One region of the Halobacillus naozhouensis genome, then DNA from elsewhere that is predicted to be linked to it. Evidence: a T-box and tRNA genes for the amino acid it is inferred to sense, from the RefSeq annotation. Region 1 holds a T-box; the other holds one or more tRNA genes.
What was found. A T-box is a leader RNA that pairs with one kind of tRNA and senses whether it is charged. The one in region 1 lies ahead of leuS (leucine--tRNA ligase), so its partner is inferred to be a tRNA-Leu.
Positions count from the first base shown of each region.

Region 2: it encodes a tRNA-Leu, which carries the amino acid that the T-box ahead of leuS (leucine--tRNA ligase) is inferred to sense. The anticodon was not compared.

Region 1 covers NZ_CP121671.1:2,725,543-2,736,947, forward strand. Annotated here, with positions in the region: rRNA gene P9989_RS14295 (23S ribosomal RNA) at 1-2,294, opposite strand, end outside; rRNA gene P9989_RS14300 (16S ribosomal RNA) at 2,511-4,079, opposite strand; gene P9989_RS14305 (rhodanese-like domain-containing protein) at 4,556-4,891, opposite strand; gene P9989_RS14310 (rhodanese-like domain-containing protein) at 4,912-5,223, opposite strand; gene leuS (leucine--tRNA ligase) at 5,511-7,925, opposite strand; T-box leader at 7,980-8,196, opposite strand; gene P9989_RS14320 (hypothetical protein) at 8,320-8,457, shown strand; gene mnmM (tRNA 5-(aminomethyl)-2-thiouridylate-methyltransferase MnmM) at 8,699-9,271, shown strand; gene P9989_RS14330 (tetraprenyl-beta-curcumene synthase family protein) at 9,281-10,357, opposite strand; gene P9989_RS14335 (alpha/beta hydrolase) at 10,361-11,140, opposite strand; gene P9989_RS14340 (gamma carbonic anhydrase) at 11,211-11,405, shown strand, end outside.
Region 2 covers NZ_CP121671.1:107,819-119,223, reverse strand. Annotated here, with positions in the region: rRNA gene P9989_RS00690 (23S ribosomal RNA) at 1-805, opposite strand, end outside; rRNA gene P9989_RS00685 (16S ribosomal RNA) at 1,022-2,584, opposite strand; tRNA gene P9989_RS00680 (tRNA-Ala) at 2,762-2,837, opposite strand; tRNA gene P9989_RS00675 (tRNA-Pro) at 2,855-2,931, opposite strand; tRNA gene P9989_RS00670 (tRNA-Arg) at 2,941-3,017, opposite strand; tRNA gene P9989_RS00665 (tRNA-Leu) at 3,029-3,117, opposite strand; tRNA gene P9989_RS00660 (tRNA-Gly) at 3,161-3,235, opposite strand; tRNA gene P9989_RS00655 (tRNA-Leu) at 3,242-3,323, opposite strand; tRNA gene P9989_RS00650 (tRNA-Lys) at 3,331-3,406, opposite strand; tRNA gene P9989_RS00645 (tRNA-Thr) at 3,441-3,516, opposite strand; tRNA gene P9989_RS00640 (tRNA-Val) at 3,523-3,598, opposite strand; rRNA gene rrf (5S ribosomal RNA) at 3,614-3,727, opposite strand; rRNA gene P9989_RS00630 (23S ribosomal RNA) at 3,892-6,815, opposite strand; rRNA gene P9989_RS00625 (16S ribosomal RNA) at 7,032-8,600, opposite strand; gene lysS (lysine--tRNA ligase) at 9,017-10,504, opposite strand; partial or broken gene P9989_RS00615 (tRNA-dihydrouridine synthase) at 10,637-11,203, opposite strand; gene folK (2-amino-4-hydroxy-6-hydroxymethyldihydropteridine diphosphokinase) at 11,244-11,405, opposite strand, start outside.

The DNA.
Region 1 (11,405 bases):
TCTTTAGGAGGCGACCGCCCCAGTCAAACTGCCCACCTGACACTGTCTCCGAACCGGATCACGGTCCTGGGTTAGAATGTCCGTACAGCCAGGGTGGTATCCCACCAGCGCCTCCACCGAAGCTAGCGCTCCGGTTTCTCAGGCTCCCACCTATCCTGTACAAGCTGTACCAACATTCAATATCAGGCTACAGTAAAGCTCCACGGGGTCTTTCCGTCCTGTCGCGGGTAATGCGCATCTTCACGCATAGTATAATTTCACCGGGTCTCTCGTTGAGACAGTGCCCAAGTCGTTGCACCTTTCGTGCGGGTCGGAACTTACCCGACAAGGAATTTCGCTACCTTAGGACCGTTATAGTTACGGCCGCCGTTTACTGGGGCTTCGGTTCAACGCTTCGCGCCAAAAGCGCTAACGCATCCCCTTAACCTTCCAGCACCGGGCAGGTGTCAGCCCCTATACTTCGCCTTACGGCTTCGCAGAGACCTGTGTTTTTGGTAAACAGTCGCTTGGGCCTTTTCACTGCGGCTCCTCGGCAGAGGAGCACCCCTTCTCCCGAAGTTACGGGGTCATTTTGCCGAGTTCCTTAACGAGAGTTCTCCCGCTCACCTTAGGATTCTCTCCTCGCCTACCTGTGTTGGTTTGCGGTACGGGCGCCTCTTTCCTCACTAGAGGATTTTCTTGGCAGTGTGAAATCAGGAGCTTCGGTACTTTAGTTCCCTCCCCATCACAGCTTGACGTTGCCGAGTGGATTTACCTGCCTCGACCGTCTTACTGCTTGGACGCACACATCCAATGGTGCGCTCTCCTTATCCTCCTGCGTCCCCCCGTCGTTCAAACGGAAAGGAGGCGGTACAGGAATATCAACCTGTTGTCCATCGCCTACGCCTTTCGGCCTCGGCTTAGGTCCCGACTAACCCTGAGAGGACGAGCCTTCCTCAGGAAACCTTGGGCTTTCGGTGAAAGAGATTCTCACTCTTTTTTCGCTACTCATACCGGCATTCTCACTTCTAAGCGCTCCACCAGTCCTTACGGTCTGACTTCGCAGCCCTTAGAACGCTCTCCTACCACTGATCCGTTCGGATCAATCCGCAGCTTCGGTGGTGTGTTTAGCCCCGGTACATTTTCGGCGCAGAGTCACTCGACCAGTGAGCTATTACGCACTCTTTCAATGATGGCTGCTTCTAAGCCAACATCCTGGTTGTCTAAGCAACTCCACATCCTTTTCCACTTAACACACACTTAGGGACCTTAGCTGGCGGTCTGGGCTGTTTCCCTCTCGACCATGAACCTTATCACCCATGGTCTGACTCCCAGAACAAAGTCGTTGGCATTCGGAGTTTGACTGAATTCGGTAACCCGGTAGGGGCCCCTCGTCCAATCAGTGCTCTACCTCCAAGACTTTCTATTCTGAGGCTAGCCCTAAAGCTATTTCGGAGAGAACCAGCTATCTCCGTGTTCGATTGGCATTTCACCCCTACCCACACCTCATCCCCGCAATTTTCAACTTGCGTGGGTTCGGGCCTCCAGTCAGTGTTACCTGACCTTCACCCTGGACATGGGTAGATCACACGGTTTCGGGTCTACGACCGCATACTCACGCGCCCTGTTCAGACTCGCTTTCGCTGCGGCTCCGCTTCTGATGCTTAACCTTGCATACAGTCGTAACTCGCCGGTTCATTCTACAAAAGGCACGCCGTCACCCATCAATGGGCTCCGACTACTTGTAGGCACACGGTTTCAGGTTCTCTTTCACTCCCCTTCCGGGGTGCTTTTCACCTTTCCCTCACGGTACTGGTTCACTATCGGTCACTAGGGAGTATTTAGCCTTGGGAGATGGTCCTCCCGGATTCCGACGGAATTCCTCGTGTTCCGCCGTACTCAGGATCCACTCCGGAGAAAAGAAGATGTCGATTACAGGGCTCTTACCCGCTCTGGCTGATCGTTCCAGATCGATTCATCTATCTTCTTTTTTGGTAACTCCAATGGAGTGTCCTACAACCCCAGAAAGCAAGCTTTCTGGTTTGGGCTGATTCCGTTTCGCTCGCCGCTACTCGGGAAATCGCGTTTGCTTTCTCTTCCTCCGGGTACTGAGATGTTTCAGTTCCCCGAGTCTGCCTTCGTTTACCTATGAATTCAGTAAACGATCCTACTCCATTACGAGCAGGGGGTTTCCCCATTCGGAAATCTTCGGTGCACAGCCTACTTACGGCTTCCCAAAGCATATCGGTGTTAGTCCCGTCCTTCATCGGCTCCTAGTACCAAGGCATCCACCGTGCGCCCTTATTCACTTAACTATCTGTGAAAAGACGTTTGAAAATTGATGTTTGATGTCTTGTCATCCCGTGTTGATCTTGCGATCAAACACGTTCTGAAATATCTTATCCAGTTTTCAAGGTTCACATTGAGAAGATCGTTTGATCTCTCAAAACTGAACAACCAACCAGTGCGTCTTCCGTATGGATCAGCATCCATCAACCCGAAGGTTGTGTCCGCCTTCCATAGTTCCTTAGAAAGGAGGTGATCCAGCCGCACCTTCCGATACGGCTACCTTGTTACGACTTCACCCCAATCATTGGCCCCACCTTCGGCGGCTGGCTCACATAATGTGTTACCTCACCGACTTCGGGTGTTGCCAACTCTCGTGGTGTGACGGGCGGTGTGTACAAGGCCCGGGAACGTATTCACCGCGGCATGCTGATCCGCGATTACTAGCGATTCCGGCTTCATGCAGGCGAGTTGCAGCCTGCAATCCGAACTGAGAATGGTTTTATGGGATTTGCTACACCTTGCGGCTTCGCTGCCCTTTGTACCATCCATTGTAGCACGTGTGTAGCCCAGGTCATAAGGGGCATGATGATTTGACGTCATCCCCACCTTCCTCCGGTTTGTCACCGGCAGTCACCTTAGAGTGCCCAACTAAATGCTGGCAACTAAGATTAGGGGTTGCGCTCGTTGCGGGACTTAACCCAACATCTCACGACACGAGCTGACGACAACCATGCACCACCTGTCACTTGGTCCCCGAAGGGAAAACCCTATCTCTAGGGTGGTCCAAGGATGTCAAGACCTGGTAAGGTTCTTCGCGTTGCTTCGAATTAAACCACATGCTCCACCGCTTGTGCGGGCCCCCGTCAATTCCTTTGAGTTTCAGCCTTGCGGCCGTACTCCCCAGGCGGAGTGCTTAATGCGTTAACTTCAGCACTAAGGGGTGGAAGCCCCCTAACACCTAGCACTCATCGTTTACGGCGTGGACTACCAGGGTATCTAATCCTGTTTGCTACCCACGCTTTCGCACCTCAGCGTCAGAAACAGACCAGAGAGTCGCCTTCGCCACTGGTGTTCCTCCACATATCTACGCATTTCACCGCTACACGTGGAATTCCACTCTCCTCTTCTGTCCTCAAGTTCCCCAGTTTCCAATGACCCTCCACGGTTGAGCCGTGGGCTTTCACATCAGACTTAAGAAACCGCCTGCGCGCGCTTTACGCCCAATAATTCCGGACAACGCTTGCCCCCTACGTATTACCGCGGCTGCTGGCACGTAGTTAGCCGGGGCTTCCTCGTTAGGTACCGTCAAGGTACCGCTCTATTCGCACGGTACTTGTTCTTCCCTAACAACAGAACTTTACGATCCGAAGACCTTCATCGTTCACGCGGCGTTGCTCCGTCAGACTTTCGTCCATTGCGGAAGATTCCCTACTGCTGCCTCCCGTAGGAGTCTGGGCCGTGTCTCAGTCCCAGTGTGGCCGATCACCCTCTCAGGTCGGCTACGCATCGTCGCCTTGGTGAGCTATTACCTCACCAACTAGCTAATGCGCCGCGGGCCCATCTGTAAGTGATAGCCAAAGGCCATCTTTTACTTCTCCCTCATGCGAGGGAAAAGATTACCCGGCATTAGCCCCGGTTTCCCGGAGTTATTCCGATCTTACAGGCAGGTTGCCCACGTGTTACTCACCCGTCCGCCGCTCATTCCACAGGCATCACCCCCGAAGGGGATCTGCCTGCTTCCTGCGCTCGACTTGCATGTATTAGGCACGCCGCCAGCGTTCGTCCTGAGCCAGGATCAAACTCTCCATAAAAGTTAAGTTTGCTTGTGCACGGATGCACTGCCTTCAACGTTGCAACAGGACGTTGCGAACCTATTTGAAGATCCTTTGACTCTTTGCACACCGAATGTGCTTGTTTGTATTCCCTCTATATAATAGAAAGAATGTATTGACGTACTGGTTGGTTCGTTCAGTTTTCAAAGATCAAAATGTTGAGTGCCGCTTCAAAACAGCGACCTAATTAATGTAACATGGTAAAAGAGTTGAAGTCAACAACTTTCTTTATGAAATATCAGTTGCATTAATAGGTATTCGCAATGGATTGATGCGACGTAAATTAATTCTAGCATAAAGCCTAAAAGATTGTCAATAGTTCAATAGATTTTTCGAATCACCAATCAAATTGTAACTATTTGTATTTTAAAAGCAACACTAAATACTCTATATGTTATGAAATAAATTGTCAATGACTATTTTAAAAAAACCACACCCAGGATAAGTGTAGTTTTTCAGGCTGACTTTATATAATAAATAGAGCTTTTCCATTTCTTTCTAATGATTTTGGCTGCCATTTTTGCACCGCGTTTATCATCGGTGATCAGTAAAATATTCTTTTCACAGTCCATACGCTCTTTAAGCTCACGAGATAGATAGCTAAGGGGGATATTTTCAGACCCTGGGTATGGAGAATGTGAAGCCGATATATAATCTCGGATGTCTATGATACAGTACTCCTTTATAGAAATCTGTTCATCCCCAATATAAGTAAGCGACTTATGGTCTGCTGCATTTTTCAGGAAAAGTATTAGTACGATTACAATTATTAAAATTAAGATAAGTTCCATACAATGTTTCCTCTATTACCTTAAAAAACGAGCTCACCATTCCAGGCAAGCATACCGCCTTTAAGATTGTGGACCTGTTCAAATCCATTTTCCTTTAAAAATTCAGAGGCATTCATGCTTCTTCTTCCAGAGCGGCAAACCATGATATATTCTTTTCTTGGGTCTAGGTTGCCAACAGCTTCTGGTATATGACCTAGCGGAATGTGGTTGGCAGTAGGAATTACACCCTGTTCTACTTCTTCATCTTCCCTTACATCTATAACGGTGAACTCCTTGTTACTATCAAGAGCCTCTTGCAGTTCGTCTGCAGTGATTTCAGGAATATTGCTCATCAGAGATCTCCTCCTTAAAGTTATCTGTGATTCATATTGTATTAGTCTACATATTGAAGTCAAGAATTTGAACTCAATGTTACTGTTCAAAAGCACAAGCGTTCGATAGACAAGACAGAGGAAGTTCGTCTAAGACCGAACTAACCACTACGAGCGAGGGCGTGTGCCACCTTCAATGCGGAGCCACGGAGACAATTGACTAGTCTTGCGCGCTGGAGCTGGATGTCGCTTTCGTATGCCTAAAAAAAGGACGCCTTCGAAAGAATGACGTCCTCTCTCCTATATAATTAGTTGGCTACAATGTTTACCAGTTTACCTGGCACAGCAATTACCTTACGAACTGTTTTCCCCTCCAGCCATTCTTGCACTTGTTCATTCTCTAACGCAGCTTTTTCCAAATCCTCTTTTGAAGCATCTACATTAATCATCATCTTGGCCCGTACTTTTCCCATGACCTGGATTACAATCTCCACCTCATTTTCTACGAGCTTCGATTCATCGAAAGTCGGCCATTCCTGGTAGCTGATTGTTTCCTTGTGCTCAAGTTTCTCCCATAGTTCTTCAGCCAAGTGAGGGGCTACAGGGGATAACAACTTGACAAACCCTTCAGCAAATTCTTTAGGAATCTCGTTCGCTTTATAACCTTCATTAATGAAAACCATCATTTGGGAAATCCCTGTGTTAAAGCGTAGCTCCTGGAAGTTTTCACTTACCCTTTGGACAGTTTCATGATACGTCTTCTCCAATGACATATCAGCACTATTTTCTTTAACAGCTTTCGAAAGTTGTCCGTCGACCACAAACAATCTCCACACACGGTCTAGAAAACGTCTTGCTCCATCAAGCCCATTCGTAGACCAGGCAACCGAAGCGTCAAGAGGACCCATAAACATTTCATATAACCTTAGTGTATCCGCGCCGTGACTATAAACAATATCGTCCGGGTTCACTACATTTCCTTTAGATTTACTCATTTTCTCGTTACCTTCACCAAGAATCATCCCTTGGTTAAACAATTTTTGGAAAGGTTCTTTTGTGGGAACAGCACCAATGTCATAAAGCACTTTATGCCAGAAGCGTGCATATAGCAAGTGTAGAACTGCGTGCTCTGCTCCTCCAATATAGACGTCGACAGGCAGCCATTTCTTTAATTTTTCGAAATCGGCAAACACCCCGTCGTTATGAGCGTCAATGTATCGAAGGTAATACCAGCAGCTGCCCGCCCACTGCGGCATTGTATTCGTTTCACGGCGCCCCTTCATGCCTGTTTCCGGGTCAACCACATTCACCCATTCACTAATATTGGCTAATGGCGATTCCCCCGTGCCTGAAGGTTTGATTTCCGTAGTTATTGGCAGCGTTACAGGAAGTTGATCTTCCGGAACAGGTGAAGTCGTTCCATCCTCCCAATGGATAATAGGAATCGGTTCTCCCCAATATCTCTGACGGCTGAATAACCAGTCACGGAGCCGGTAAGTCGTTTTCTTCGTGCCTTTTTCATTTTTCTCCAGCCAGTTAATTGATTTCTTAATCGCTTCTTCTTTATCTAATCCATTTAAGAAATCAGAGTTCACATGTTTTCCATCACCCGTGTACGGCTCTTCTTCAATATCCCCGCCTTCAACTACTTCGATAATTGGAAGATCATACTTTGTAGCAAATTCATAATCACGTTCATCATGGGCCGGGACCGCCATGATTGCGCCGCTACCATAACTCATCAGCACATAATCAGCTACCCATATCGGCAATTTATTACCATCAATCGGGTTGACAGCATAAGCCCCGGTAAATACACCTGATTTATTTTTGGCCAAGTCTGTTCGCTCAAGATCACTTTTCTTCTGTGCTTGATCGATGTAATCCTTCACAGCTTCTTGTTGTTCATCTGTCACAATTACATCCACTAGTGGATGCTCAGGCGCCAGCACAGCATAGGTCGCTCCAAAAAGTGTATCAGGTCTCGTAGTAAATACGCCAAAAGAAGTTCCGTGACCGGCGATATCGAAGCTTACTTCCGCACCTTCTGATTTGCCGATCCAGTTTCGCTGCATATCTTTAATGCTTTCAGGCCAATCTAATTCTTCAAGATCATCAAGAAGCCGGTCTGCATAGGCAGTAATTTTAAGCATCCACTGTTTCATAGGTCTGCGTTCAACAGGATGGCCTCCACGCTCACTTTTGCCGTCGATTACTTCCTCATTGGCAAGTACCGTACCTAGTGCGGGGCACCAGTTCACGGCTACCTCATCAATATAAGCAAGTCCTTTTTCATATAGTTTAAGAAAAATCCATTGTGTCCATTTATAATAGTCGGGATCGGTCGTATTAACTTCCCTGTCCCAATCATAAGAGAAGCCTAGTTCCTGGATTTGCCTGCGAAAAGTATCAATATTATGTTTTGTAAATTCCCGAGGGTCATTCCCAGTGTCCAGGGCATATTGTTCAGCAGGGAGCCCAAAAGCATCCCAGCCAATTGGGTGCAGCACTTCATATCCCTGCATACGCTTCATTCTTGAAAGAATATCTGTTGCTGTATAGCCTTCAGGATGACCGACATGAAGACCAGCACCTGATGGATAAGGGAACATATCCAGCGCATAAAACTTCTCTTTTTCCGAATCATTGTCTGTTTTAAAAACTTTATTATCTACCCAGTATTTCTGCCATTTCTTTTCAATTTTCTTATGATCAAAAGCCATACTGTTCCTCCTTCTTACTTTTGCTATATAAAAAAGTCTCTCGTCCCTTATATTCAAAGGGACGAGAGACTTATCTCCCGCGGTACCACCCAAATTAACGTTATCATACGCTCACTTGACATCGATAACGGTGATAGAGCCGGAAGGAACTACTGACTTGTTCGCTCCTTCAACATCCAAGGCGAGTTCATAAAGGTCAAGGACAGCTTACACCGACCGCTGCCTCTCTTATGCTTGAAACTTTACTACTAGTCCTCTTCCACGTTTATTATATATATTCGTATAGTAATGAATGGTGATAGCTTTGTCAAGCTTACTCCCTATAATGTTTAGTAAACGTTTATACTGGGTATCTAGATAGTTACATCAAACTATTACCTAATGGAGGGTGCCCATGGTACGAAAATTATTTAAAAAGGCAACGGATTATGCAAAACAAAACCCTGAACAAACTAAACGTTATGCTAAAAAAGCCTTTGATACAATCAAAAACAAGCAAAAATCTTCATCTAGTAAACAGCCTAAAAAATAAAAGGTGTAAGCCTATTTTTCAAAATGGGCTTACATGTCGAATCTTTTCCTATATGTGCGCTGTAACCCCCACTCCTCCAATGAAAGACCTCCAATCTAATCTATTTTAAACAATTTTATTTTGGTCACTTATCATGATAACTCAAATGGATTCGTTTCAAAATTTAAATTTAAACCAAAACATGCTACAATACTTTTGCTATACATTGAACAAGACACGCTTAGAAAGAAGGCATCTAAACATGACCCTTAAAAGAGTCCTGCATTACGCTCATGAATTGATGACAGATGTGCTAACAATGGGGGATATCGCCATAGACGGGACGTGCGGTAATGGACATGATACTCTATTAATCAGCCAGCTCGTTGGTGAAACCGGACACATATATGGATTTGATATCCAGGATGAAGCCATCTTCAATACCAAACAGCGGCTGATCGACCATCAGGCAATCGAGCAGACCACACTGATTCATGATAGCCACGCTACTATTGAACAACACATTCCTATCGAACATCTCACACGTCTTAAAGCGGCAATTTTTAACCTTGGTTATTTACCTGGCAGTGATAAGTCCGTTATTACTGAAGCCAATCACACTCTTTCTTCCATTCAAAGCATTCTCTCCTATCTCCAAAAAGGAGGGCTGGTTGTACTGGTGGTTTATTATGGTCATCCGGGTGGCGAAGAGGAGAAAACAGCATTACTCGACTATGTAAGCCATTTGGATCAGCGTCAATACAATGTGCTGCAGTATGGATTTATCAATCAACGAAATCAACCGCCGTTTATTCTAGCCATCGAAAAGAAATAGCCTGGTACCCTATAACGGTTTACCAGGCTTTAATTTGTGATACATTTTCGTATTAATATAAAAGAAAGTCGCTTTTACTCCACTTACCTTTAATAATTCCCTCACAAAGCCTTTTGCATGTTGAATATTGCTTACCTTCCGATCAGCGAGGTACATGCCTACTAATCCTTCATGGATCATTTGATGAAAAGCAGCATCAGGCAGCTTTTGGACTTCCTGATTCGTTTGCTTCACGAAAAAAACAAATCGTTGTTTCATTTGTTCTTCATGATCATAATAGGAACAGAAATTTAAATCCCCCTCTTCTTCATCTTCCTGCTGATCAATATAATAATCGAGCAGAATATGAAGGCCCTGCATAAACGGAAAGTAGCTTTTCTCAATTTGGTTAGCCAGACTGTCTGTCATTTCCCCGCCTAATGTATAGGAAATCAGGCAGAAAATCCCCAATGTAGAACCCGTACAAGCAGAGAATTCAAACCACTCTAAATTCGGCCAGTGCTTCTGGTGATCCTTAAACCAGTTTTTCAAACGCGGTATACGCTCCTCTTCAATCACATGCTTATGTACTTGAAGATCACTATAAAGCCCTCCAAGTTTCAAGGTATGTTCATATACTCCGACGTAGTCTTTCGCGTTACGCAGCACAGACTGACAAGTTTGCACAAGATCGCCTAAATATCCGCCATCATTTTTATCTTCACGATAGTAATAATAATCTTTTATTTCATTATCTGGTGTTAGCGCATCAATCATTGCCTGATGAAGCATCCTGAAATCTTTCGGATCCATTGAAGTACTTCGATCACACAAATTATCTAAATAGTCACTAATCGTTTGATAAGCCACGATAAAACGGATCGACTCTTTCCATTTGTCTCTAGCTAACAGGGCGTATATCCCACCGCCCTCACAATGAAAAGTTTTTGATTCGATACTGGCTAATGCCTGATCTCTTAACTCAGAATTTGGTATATCTTTTGCCTTACTAATCCATTGATTCAGCTCTGTGTGTACTCTCGGGAAAATATCCTTGTACACTCTAGCCATTAGATGCAAAGCATTCGCAGGGACTTGAGGAGCCACAAGTCATCCCTCCTTATGATGTAGGTTAGATAGTTGTTGGTGAATAAAATGGCTGGTATATGTGTAAACTTGTTTCCATTCCGGTTCATTAAAAATCTCATGATAAAGCCCCGGCCACTCTTTATATGTTTTCTCAGAAAGATCGACGCTATGAAACCATTCTTTTGTTTTCTCTGCGTCAACCATCAGATCTTCTCCTGCTTGCATAATCAGCAAAGGAACTTCTGGAAATTCATTAATTTTGACAAAGGCTTGTTGAATATTATGTTGAAATTCCCTATACCACCTTACTGATACTTTTTCTAAAATTAGTGCATCTTCACCGTCACGTTTACGGACAGATTCATTTCTCGTAACTTTTTCAGACTTGAGCTGAGTGCCCACCTGCAGCTTAGGACATACACGGTTTAACATTCGAGACGCCACTTCCATAGGTTTAGAGGCCCCTTCAAGAATTCCAACCGCCGGGGAGGCCAAGATTACACCATTAACCTTAGGTTTAATCTGCTGCATCGTGCGTATAACAGCTAGTCCACCCATACTATGCCCCAAAAGAAAAACCGGACCTTCATCCGCTTCCTGCAGCCATTCTTCTATCGTATGTATGTACTGATGAAAGGAGTCAATATGGCCTTTCACCCCTTCTGATCTGCCTTGACCTGGGAGATCCCGGCAAATCACCTTGTAACCATCATCCTTAAGCTGCTTGATTAAATGTTGATACCTTCCGATGTGTTCAAAAGCTCCATGAACGATCACAATAGTCGTCTGGACCGCACTCATATGAATCCTCCCCATGCAACAGCTTACTTTTGCTATACTAGATTATAATCATATTATAAGGGGGATTATCGTGATTTGCGAATATAAAGGAAAGCACCCACAAATTGATTCGACAGCCTACATAGCTGAAGATGCAGTCGTTACGGGCGATGTCGCCATTGGTTCGTATGCAAGTATTTGGTTTAAAACTGTTGTACGCGGAGACGTAGCTCCCGTTAAAATTGGTAGCGAAGTAAATATCCAAGACTTGAGTATGCTGCATCAA
Region 2 (11,405 bases), 1.6 Mb from region 1:
CCCCGCAATTTTCAACTTGCGTGGGTTCGGGCCTCCAGTCAGTGTTACCTGACCTTCACCCTGGACATGGGTAGATCACACGGTTTCGGGTCTACGACCGCATACTCACGCGCCCTGTTCAGACTCGCTTTCGCTGCGGCTCCGCTTCTGATGCTTAACCTTGCATACAGTCGTAACTCGCCGGTTCATTCTACAAAAGGCACGCCGTCACCCATCAATGGGCTCCGACTACTTGTAGGCACACGGTTTCAGGTTCTCTTTCACTCCCCTTCCGGGGTGCTTTTCACCTTTCCCTCACGGTACTGGTTCACTATCGGTCACTAGGGAGTATTTAGCCTTGGGAGATGGTCCTCCCGGATTCCGACGGAATTCCTCGTGTTCCGCCGTACTCAGGATCCACTCCGGAGAAAAGAAGATGTCGATTACAGGGCTCTTACCCGCTCTGGCTGATCGTTCCAGATCGATTCATCTATCTTCTTTTTTGGTAACTCCAATGGAGTGTCCTACAACCCCAGAAAGCAAGCTTTCTGGTTTGGGCTGATTCCGTTTCGCTCGCCGCTACTCGGGAAATCGCGTTTGCTTTCTCTTCCTCCGGGTACTGAGATGTTTCAGTTCCCCGGGTCTGCCTTCGTTTACCTATGAATTCAGTAAACGATCCTACTCCATTACGAGCAGGGGGTTTCCCCATTCGGAAATCTTCGGTGCACAGCCTACTTACGGCTTCCCAAAGCATATCGGTGTTAGTCCCGTCCTTCATCGGCTCCTAGTACCAAGGCATCCACCGTGCGCCCTTATTCACTTAACTATCTGTGAAAAGACGTTTAAAAATTGATGTTTGATGTCTTGTCATCCCGTGTTGATCTTGCGATCAAACACGTTCTGAAATATCTTATCCAGTTTTCAAGGTTCACATTGAGAAGATCGTTTGATCTCTCAAAACTGAACAACCAACCAGTGCGTCTTCCGTATGGATCAGCATCCATCAACCCGAAGGTTGTGTCCGCCTTCCATAGTTCCTTAGAAAGGAGGTGATCCAGCCGCACCTTCCGATACGGCTACCTTGTTACGACTTCACCCCAATCATTGGCCCCACCTTCGGCGGCTGGCTCACATAATGTGTTACCTCACCGACTTCGGGTGTTGCCAACTCTCGTGGTGTGACGGGCGGTGTGTACAAGGCCCGGGAACGTATTCACCGCGGCATGCTGATCCGCGATTACTAGCGATTCCGGCTTCATGCAGGCGAGTTGCAGCCTGCAATCCGAACTGAGAATGGTTTTATGGGATTTGCTACACCTTGCGGCTTCGCTGCCCTTTGTACCATCCATTGTAGCACGTGTGTAGCCCAGGTCATAAGGGGCATGATGATTTGACGTCATCCCCGCCTTCCTCCGGTTTGTCACCGGCAGTCACCTTAGAGTGCCCAACTGAATGCTGGCAACTAAGATTAGGGGTTGCGCTCGTTGCGGGACTTAACCCAACATCTCACGACACGAGCTGACGACAACCATGCACCACCTGTCACTTGGTCCCCGAAGGGAAAACCCTATCTCTAGGGTGGTCCAAGGATGTCAAGACCTGGTAAGGTTCTTCGCGTTGCTTCGAATTAAACCACATGCTCCACCGCTTGTGCGGGCCCCCGTCAATTCCTTTGAGTTTCAGCCTTGCGGCCGTACTCCCCAGGCGGAGTGCTTAATGCGTTAACTTCAGCACTAAGGGGTGGAAGCCCCCTAACACCTAGCACTCATCGTTTACGGCGTGGACTACCAGGGTATCTAATCCTGTTTGCTACCCTCGCACCTCAGCGTCAGAAACAGACCAGAGAGTCGCCTTCGCCACTGGTGTTCCTCCACATATCTACGCATTTCACCGCTACACGTGGAATTCCACTCTCCTCTTCTGTCCTCAAGTTCCCCAGTTTCCAATGACCCTCCACGGTTGAGCCGTGGGCTTTCACATCAGACTTAAGAAACCGCCTGCGCGCGCTTTACGCCCAATAATTCCGGACAACGCTTGCCCCCTACGTATTACCGCGGCTGCTGGCACGTAGTTAGCCGGGGCTTCCTCGTTAGGTACCGTCAAGGTACCGCTCTATTCGCGCGGTACTTGTTCTTCCCTAACAACAGAACTTTACGATCCGAAGACCTTCATCGTTCACGCGGCGTTGCTCCGTCAGACTTTCGTCCATTGCGGAAGATTCCCTACTGCTGCCTCCCGTAGGAGTCTGGGCCGTGTCTCAGTCCCAGTGTGGCCGATCACCCTCTCAGGTCGGCTACGCATCGTCGCCTTGGTGAGCTATTACCTCACCAACTAGCTAATGCGCCGCGGGCCCATCTGTAAGTGATAGCCAAAGGCCATCTTTTACTTCTCCCTCATGCGAGGGAAAAGATTACCCGGCATTAGCCCCGGTTTCCCGGAGTTATTCCGATCTTACAGGCAGGTTGCCCACGTGTTACTCACCCGTCCGCCGCTCATTCCACAGGCATCACCCCCGAAGGGGATCTGCCTGCTTCCTGCGCTCGACTTGCATGTATTAGGCACGCCGCCAGCGTTCGTCCTGAGCCAGGATCAAACTCTCCATAAAAGTTAAGTTTGCTTGTGCACGCATGCACTGCCTTCAACGTTGCAACAGGACGTTGCGAACCTAGTTGAAGATCCTTTGACTCTTTGCACACCGAATGTGCTTGTTTGTATTCCCTCTATATAATAGAAAGAATGTGTTGACGTACTGGTTGGTTCGTTCAGTTTTCAAAGATCAAAATGGTGGAGCCTAGCGGGATCGAACCGCTGACCTCCTGCGTGCAAAGCAGGCGCTCTCCCAGCTGAGCTAAGGCCCCGTTAAATTGGTTAGAGATGGTCGGGAAGACAGGATTCGAACCTGCGACCCCTTGGTCCCAAACCAAGTGCTCTACCAAGCTGAGCTACTTCCCGTAAGAAAAATGGCGCGCCCGAGAGGAGTCGAACCCCTAACCTTCTGATCCGTAGTCAGACGCTCTATCCAATTGAGCTACGGGCGCATATATTATTATGGTGCCGAGGGCCGGACTCGAACCGGCACGGTAGTAACCTACCGCAGGATTTTAAGTCCTGTGCGTCTGCCAATTCCGCCACCCCGGCTTGACAAGCTTTCTAGGTCTCTGATTTCTCATTTAAGTAATAATGGAGCGGAAGACGGGATTCGAACCCGCGACCCCCACCTTGGCAAGGTGGTGTTCTACCACTGAACTACTTCCGCGTATAATGCGGGTGGAGGGACTTGAACCCCCACGCCGTGAAGCACTAGATCCTAAATCTAGCGTGTCTGCCAATTCCACCACACCCGCTAAAAAATGGTGAGCCATGGAGGGCTCGAACCTCCGACCCTCTGATTAAAAGTCAGATGCTCTACCAGCTGAGCTAATGGCTCTTGATCAAAAGTGAATCAAATAACGTTGTATCAATGGTGCCGGCCAGAGGACTTGAACCCCCAACCTACTGATTACAAATCAGTTGCTCTGCCAGTTGAGCTAGGCCGGCGATGAATGGTGGAGGATGCAGGGCTCGAACCTGCGACCCCTTGCTTGTAAGGCAAGTGCTCTCCCAGCTGAGCTAATCCTCCGGATTATGTAATAAGGCTTGGCAGTGTCCTACTCTCACGGGGATCAACCCGACTACCATCGGCGCTGAAGAGCTTAACTGCTGTGTTCGGCATGGGAACAGGTGTGACCTCTTCGCCGTCACCACCAAACCTTATTATTTTCAAGGACAAGATATATTATATGATCCTTGAAGGAAAATTTCAAGGTTTTTTTTGAAAACCTTCAAAACTGGATAAGAGGGGCAAGACAAACATCATGTTTACGTTTAATAATCTAGCTTTGACTCCCATAAAGGTCGTCTCCGCTTTTTGATATAGTTAAGTCATCGATTGATTAGTATCCGTCAGCTCCACGTGTCACCACGCTTCCACCTCGGACCTATCGACCTCATCGTCTCTGAGGAATCTTACTTACTTGGCGTAAGGGGAAATCTCATCTCAAGGGGGGCTTCATGCTTAGATGCTTTCAGCACTTATCCCGTCCACACGTAGCTACCCAGCCATGCTCCTGGCGGAACAACTGGTACACCAGCGGTGTGTCCATCCCGGTCCTCTCGTACTAAGGACAGCTCCTTTCAGATTTCCAACGCCCACGACGGATAGGGACCGAACTGTCTCACGACGTTCTGAACCCAGCTCGCGTACCGCTTTAATGGGCGAACAGCCCAACCCTTGGGACCGACTACAGCCCCAGGATGCGATGAGCCGACATCGAGGTGCCAAACCTCCCCGTCGATGTGGACTCTTGGGGGAGATAAGCCTGTTATCCCCGGGGTAGCTTTTATCCGTTGAGCGACGGCCCTTCCATACGGTACCGCCGGATCACTAAGCCCGACTTTCGTCCCTGCTCGACTTGTAAGTCTCGCAGTCAAGCTCCCTTGTGCCTTTACACTCTGCGAATGATTTCCAACCATTCTGAGGGAACCTTTGGGCGCCTCCGTTACTCTTTAGGAGGCGACCGCCCCAGTCAAACTGCCCACCTGACACTGTCTCCGAACCGGATCACGGTCCTGGGTTAGAATGTCCGTACAGCCAGGGTGGTATCCCACCAGCGCCTCCACCGAAGCTAGCGCTCCGGTTTCTCAGGCTCCCACCTATCCTGTACAAGCTGTACCAACATTCAATATCAGGCTACAGTAAAGCTCCACGGGGTCTTTCCGTCCTGTCGCGGGTAATGCGCATCTTCACGCATAGTATAATTTCACCGGGTCTCTCGTTGAGACAGTGCCCAAGTCGTTGCACCTTTCGTGCGGGTCGGAACTTACCCGACAAGGAATTTCGCTACCTTAGGACCGTTATAGTTACGGCCGCCGTTTACTGGGGCTTCGGTTCAACGCTTCGCGCCAAAAGCGCTAACGCATCCCCTTAACCTTCCAGCACCGGGCAGGTGTCAGCCCCTATACTTCGCCTTACGGCTTCGCAGAGACCTGTGTTTTTGGTAAACAGTCGCTTGGGCCTTTTCACTGCGGCTCCTCGGCAGAGGAGCACCCCTTCTCCCGAAGTTACGGGGTCATTTTGCCGAGTTCCTTAACGAGAGTTCTCCCGCTCACCTTAGGATTCTCTCCTCGCCTACCTGTGTTGGTTTGCGGTACGGGCGCCTCTTTCCTCACTAGAGGATTTTCTTGGCAGTGTGAAATCAGGAGCTTCGGTACTTTAGTTCCCTCCCCATCACAGCTTGACGTTGCCGAGTGGATTTACCTGCCTCGACCGTCTTACTGCTTGGACGCACACATCCAATGGTGCGCTCTCCTTATCCTCCTGCGTCCCCCCGTCGTTCAAACGGAAAGGAGGCGGTACAGGAATATCAACCTGTTGTCCATCGCCTACGCCTTTCGGCCTCGGCTTAGGTCCCGACTAACCCTGAGAGGACGAGCCTTCCTCAGGAAACCTTGGGCTTTCGGTGAAAGAGATTCTCACTCTTTTTTCGCTACTCATACCGGCATTCTCACTTCTAAGCGCTCCACCAGTCCTTACGGTCTGACTTCGCAGCCCTTAGAACGCTCTCCTACCACTGATCCGTTCGGATCAATCCGCAGCTTCGGTGGTGTGTTTAGCCCCGGTACATTTTCGGCGCAGAGTCACTCGACCAGTGAGCTATTACGCACTCTTTCAATGATGGCTGCTTCTAAGCCAACATCCTGGTTGTCTAAGCAACTCCACATCCTTTTCCACTTAACACACACTTAGGGACCTTAGCTGGCGGTCTGGGCTGTTTCCCTCTCGACCATGAACCTTATCACCCATGGTCTGACTCCCAGAACAAAGTCGTTGGCATTCGGAGTTTGACTGAATTCGGTAACCCGGTAGGGGCCCCTCGTCCAATCAGTGCTCTACCTCCAAGACTTTCTATTCTGAGGCTAGCCCTAAAGCTATTTCGGAGAGAACCAGCTATCTCCGTGTTCGATTGGCATTTCACCCCTACCCACACCTCATCCCCGCAATTTTCAACTTGCGTGGGTTCGGGCCTCCAGTCAGTGTTACCTGACCTTCACCCTGGACATGGGTAGATCACACGGTTTCGGGTCTACGACCGCATACTCACGCGCCCTGTTCAGACTCGCTTTCGCTGCGGCTCCGCTTCTGATGCTTAACCTTGCATACAGTCGTAACTCGCCGGTTCATTCTACAAAAGGCACGCCGTCACCCATCAATGGGCTCCGACTACTTGTAGGCACACGGTTTCAGGTTCTCTTTCACTCCCCTTCCGGGGTGCTTTTCACCTTTCCCTCACGGTACTGGTTCACTATCGGTCACTAGGGAGTATTTAGCCTTGGGAGATGGTCCTCCCGGATTCCGACGGAATTCCTCGTGTTCCGCCGTACTCAGGATCCACTCCGGAGAAAAGAAGATGTCGATTACAGGGCTCTTACCCGCTCTGGCTGATCGTTCCAGATCGATTCATCTATCTTCTTTTTTGGTAACTCCAATGGAGTGTCCTACAACCCCAGAAAGCAAGCTTTCTGGTTTGGGCTGATTCCGTTTCGCTCGCCGCTACTCGGGAAATCGCGTTTGCTTTCTCTTCCTCCGGGTACTGAGATGTTTCAGTTCCCCGGGTCTGCCTTCGTTTACCTATGAATTCAGTAAACGATCCTACTCCATTACGAGCAGGGGGTTTCCCCATTCGGAAATCTTCGGTGCACAGCCTACTTACGGCTTCCCAAAGCATATCGGTGTTAGTCCCGTCCTTCATCGGCTCCTAGTACCAAGGCATCCACCGTGCGCCCTTATTCACTTAACTATCTGTGAAAAGACGTTTAAAAATTGATGTTTGATGTCTTGTCATCCCGTGTTGATCTTGCGATCAAACACGTTCTGAAATATCTTATCCAGTTTTCAAGGTTCACATTGAGAAGATCGTTTGATCTCTCAAAACTGAACAACCAACCAGTGCGTCTTCCGTATGGATCAGCATCCATCAACCCGAAGGTTGTGTCCGCCTTCCATAGTTCCTTAGAAAGGAGGTGATCCAGCCGCACCTTCCGATACGGCTACCTTGTTACGACTTCACCCCAATCATTGGCCCCACCTTCGGCGGCTGGCTCACATAATGTGTTACCTCACCGACTTCGGGTGTTGCCAACTCTCGTGGTGTGACGGGCGGTGTGTACAAGGCCCGGGAACGTATTCACCGCGGCATGCTGATCCGCGATTACTAGCGATTCCGGCTTCATGCAGGCGAGTTGCAGCCTGCAATCCGAACTGAGAATGGTTTTATGGGATTTGCTACACCTTGCGGCTTCGCTGCCCTTTGTACCATCCATTGTAGCACGTGTGTAGCCCAGGTCATAAGGGGCATGATGATTTGACGTCATCCCCGCCTTCCTCCGGTTTGTCACCGGCAGTCACCTTAGAGTGCCCAACTGAATGCTGGCAACTAAGATTAGGGGTTGCGCTCGTTGCGGGACTTAACCCAACATCTCACGACACGAGCTGACGACAACCATGCACCACCTGTCACTTGGTCCCCGAAGGGAAAACCCTATCTCTAGGGTGGTCCAAGGATGTCAAGACCTGGTAAGGTTCTTCGCGTTGCTTCGAATTAAACCACATGCTCCACCGCTTGTGCGGGCCCCCGTCAATTCCTTTGAGTTTCAGCCTTGCGGCCGTACTCCCCAGGCGGAGTGCTTAATGCGTTAACTTCAGCACTAAGGGGTGGAAGCCCCCTAACACCTAGCACTCATCGTTTACGGCGTGGACTACCAGGGTATCTAATCCTGTTTGCTACCCACGCTTTCGCACCTCAGCGTCAGAAACAGACCAGAGAGTCGCCTTCGCCACTGGTGTTCCTCCACATATCTACGCATTTCACCGCTACACGTGGAATTCCACTCTCCTCTTCTGTCCTCAAGTTCCCCAGTTTCCAATGACCCTCCACGGTTGAGCCGTGGGCTTTCACATCAGACTTAAGAAACCGCCTGCGCGCGCTTTACGCCCAATAATTCCGGACAACGCTTGCCCCCTACGTATTACCGCGGCTGCTGGCACGTAGTTAGCCGGGGCTTCCTCGTTAGGTACCGTCAAGGTACCGCTCTATTCGCACGGTACTTGTTCTTCCCTAACAACAGAACTTTACGATCCGAAGACCTTCATCGTTCACGCGGCGTTGCTCCGTCAGACTTTCGTCCATTGCGGAAGATTCCCTACTGCTGCCTCCCGTAGGAGTCTGGGCCGTGTCTCAGTCCCAGTGTGGCCGATCACCCTCTCAGGTCGGCTACGCATCGTCGCCTTGGTGAGCTATTACCTCACCAACTAGCTAATGCGCCGCGGGCCCATCTGTAAGTGATAGCCAAAGGCCATCTTTTACTTCTCCCTCATGCGAGGGAAAAGATTACCCGGCATTAGCCCCGGTTTCCCGGAGTTATTCCGATCTTACAGGCAGGTTGCCCACGTGTTACTCACCCGTCCGCCGCTCATTCCACAGGCATCACCCCCGTAGGGGATCTGCCTGCTTCCTGCGCTCGACTTGCATGTATTAGGCACGCCGCCAGCGTTCGTCCTGAGCCAGGATCAAACTCTCCATAAAAGTTAAGTTTGCTTGTGCACGGATGCACTGCCTTCAACGTTGCAACAGGACGTTGCGAACCTAGTTGAAGATCCTTTGACTCTTTGCACACCGAATGTGCTTGTTTGTATTCCCTCTATATAATAGAAAGAATGTGTTGACGTACTGGTTGGTTCGTTCAGTTTTCAAAGATCAAAATGTTGAGTGCCGCTTCAAAACAGCGACCTAATTAATATATCATGGTTAGTAAGTTAAGTCAATAACTTTTTTCATGATGTTATTCTTCAAAAAGCGATGTGTTCTGTTCGCTTAATGCGACGTTTAATAATTTACCATGATTATACGGGCAAATCAAGGGCCTATCAAAATAAAAGTATTTTCTGACAGATTGACCCAAAATAAAACCCCCGACAAATAGTCGAGGGAGGCAGCTAAAGCTAAGATTCGCGATTCCTCATTTGTGGGAACAGTAATACATCCCGGATTGACGGGGAGTTAGTTAGTAACATGACAAGACGGTCAATTCCGATTCCTAAACCGCCTGTAGGTGGCATACCATATTCTAAGGATTCAAGGAAGTCTTCGTCCATCATATGGGCTTCGTCATTTCCCTCTTCCCGTTCTTTGAGTTGAGCTTCGAAGCGTTCCCGCTGATCAATCGGATCATTCAGCTCAGAGAATGCATTCGCGTGTTCGCGTCCTACTATGAATAATTCAAAACGATCCGTGAAACGCTCGTCCTCTGGATTCTTTTTCGCAAGTGGGGAAATCTCTATAGGATGCCCATAAATAAAGGTAGGCTGAATAAGTTTCTCCTCGACCTTTTGTTCAAAGAATTCATTTACGATATGTCCGAACGTCATCGTATCCTGAATTTCCACACCATGTTCCTTAGCCAGGATTTTGGCATCTTCATCACTCATTTGCTGCCAGAAATCCACATCTGTATATTCTTTCACCGCATCCACCATATGAAGTCGAGTCCATTCGGGTTCTAAATTAATCTCCACATCGTCATATGTGATCATCGTTGAGCCAAGCACTTCCTTCGCAATATGAGCAACCAAATTCTCAGTTAAATCCATGATGTCATGATAGTCTGCATAAGCCTCATACAATTCGATCATGGTGAATTCAGGATTATGACGAGTAGAGACTCCTTCGTTACGGAATACCCTGCCAATTTCATAAACCTTCTCCATGCCGCCAACGATTAATCTTTTCAGGTGAAGTTCGATAGCAATTCTCATATAAAGCGGCATATCTAGTGCGTTATGGTGAGTTTCAAACGGACGTGCTGAGGCCCCTCCAGGGATACCATGCATCATTGGTGTTTCTACCTCTAGGAAACCTAGATCATCTAAATATCTACGCATAGACTGAATGATCTTACTTCGTGTCACAAATGTATCCCGGCTTTCCGGGTTCGTAATCAAGTCTAAATAACGCTGACGATAACGTTGTTCTACGTCTTTTAAACCATGGAATTTCTCAGGTAACGGACGCAATGATTTTGTTAAAATCTGAAATTCGTCCGGCTTAACAGAGAGTTCTCCCACATTAGTCTTGAACATAACGCCGGACACACCCACAATATCGCCTATATCTGCTGTCTTAAACACATCGTAGGCTTCGTCACCTACGCTATCTTTACGTACGTAAAGCTGGATCTGACCACTTAGGTCTTGAATATGAGCAAAGCCAGCTTTCCCTTTTCCTCGCTTTGTCATAATTCGTCCTGCAATTGTAGCTGGGATTTGTTTGTCTTCAAGTTCTTCTTTTGAAAAATCATCGTATTTCTCTATTAAATCCTCAGCAAGAGCTGTTCGTTCGAATTTAGCTCCAAACGGATCCAGTCCTTGCTCTTTATACGTGCTCAATTTCTCCCTGCGCACCCGCATTTGATCATTGAGTTCTTCCGTCATTGTCATCACTCCATTCCTAACATCATTTATCCTAATCCGGCTCAATAATAAAAACTGCCAGAAGGGCTCTGGCAGTGTTGCAACTATGATTTAGTATAGAAAAGACCTTGATTCGTGTCAACGAAGAAGGAGCTACGATACCTTCATGCTTTCTTCAAGGCCACTCGCAAAATCATAAAGAATATTTAGCATCGTATTCCTGGTTTCAGCCTGGTTGATACGATTGCGAACCCTTCCTCCGCCTTTTAGACCTTTCTAATACCATGAAGCGTGCTTACGCATTTCCCGAATCGCGACTTTTTCATTTTTTAAACGAATCAGACGATCCATGTGGCGCATACATACATCAATTTTTTCTTTAGGTGATGGTTCCTCGACAAGTACAGGACAGCCCATATTAATATCAATAATATTATCTGTCGTTTTTTGATCAACAAATTTAGCAGCATCGATGAGTGTCTCTTTCTCACCGCCAAAAAATTGCAAGCTCATCGGCTCCTCATCCGGGTCGATATACAGCATATTCATCGTTTTCTCATTTTTATTAACAATCCCTTTGTCACTAACCATTTCTGTGCAGACCATTCCTGCACCGAATTCTTTAACAGTCAGACGAAAGGCAGAGTTACACACACCGGCCATTTGGGAAGTACGACACGGTTCGGAATGGTAAGATCTCCGATTTGAAATATAATGCATATCTCCTTCAATAAATTAATTTATAGATATAGTTGCGAAATTACAACGGCTGAATAGTCTTCACGTCTTCCTCGGGGAGCTGGCGAAGCACCTCTTTTGCTGTTTTCCTTAATGTAGGCAAATTGACGTCAGGATTCACTTCTGCCAATGGCACGATTACAAATGCGCGTTCGTGCATATGAGGATGGGGAATCGTAAGTCG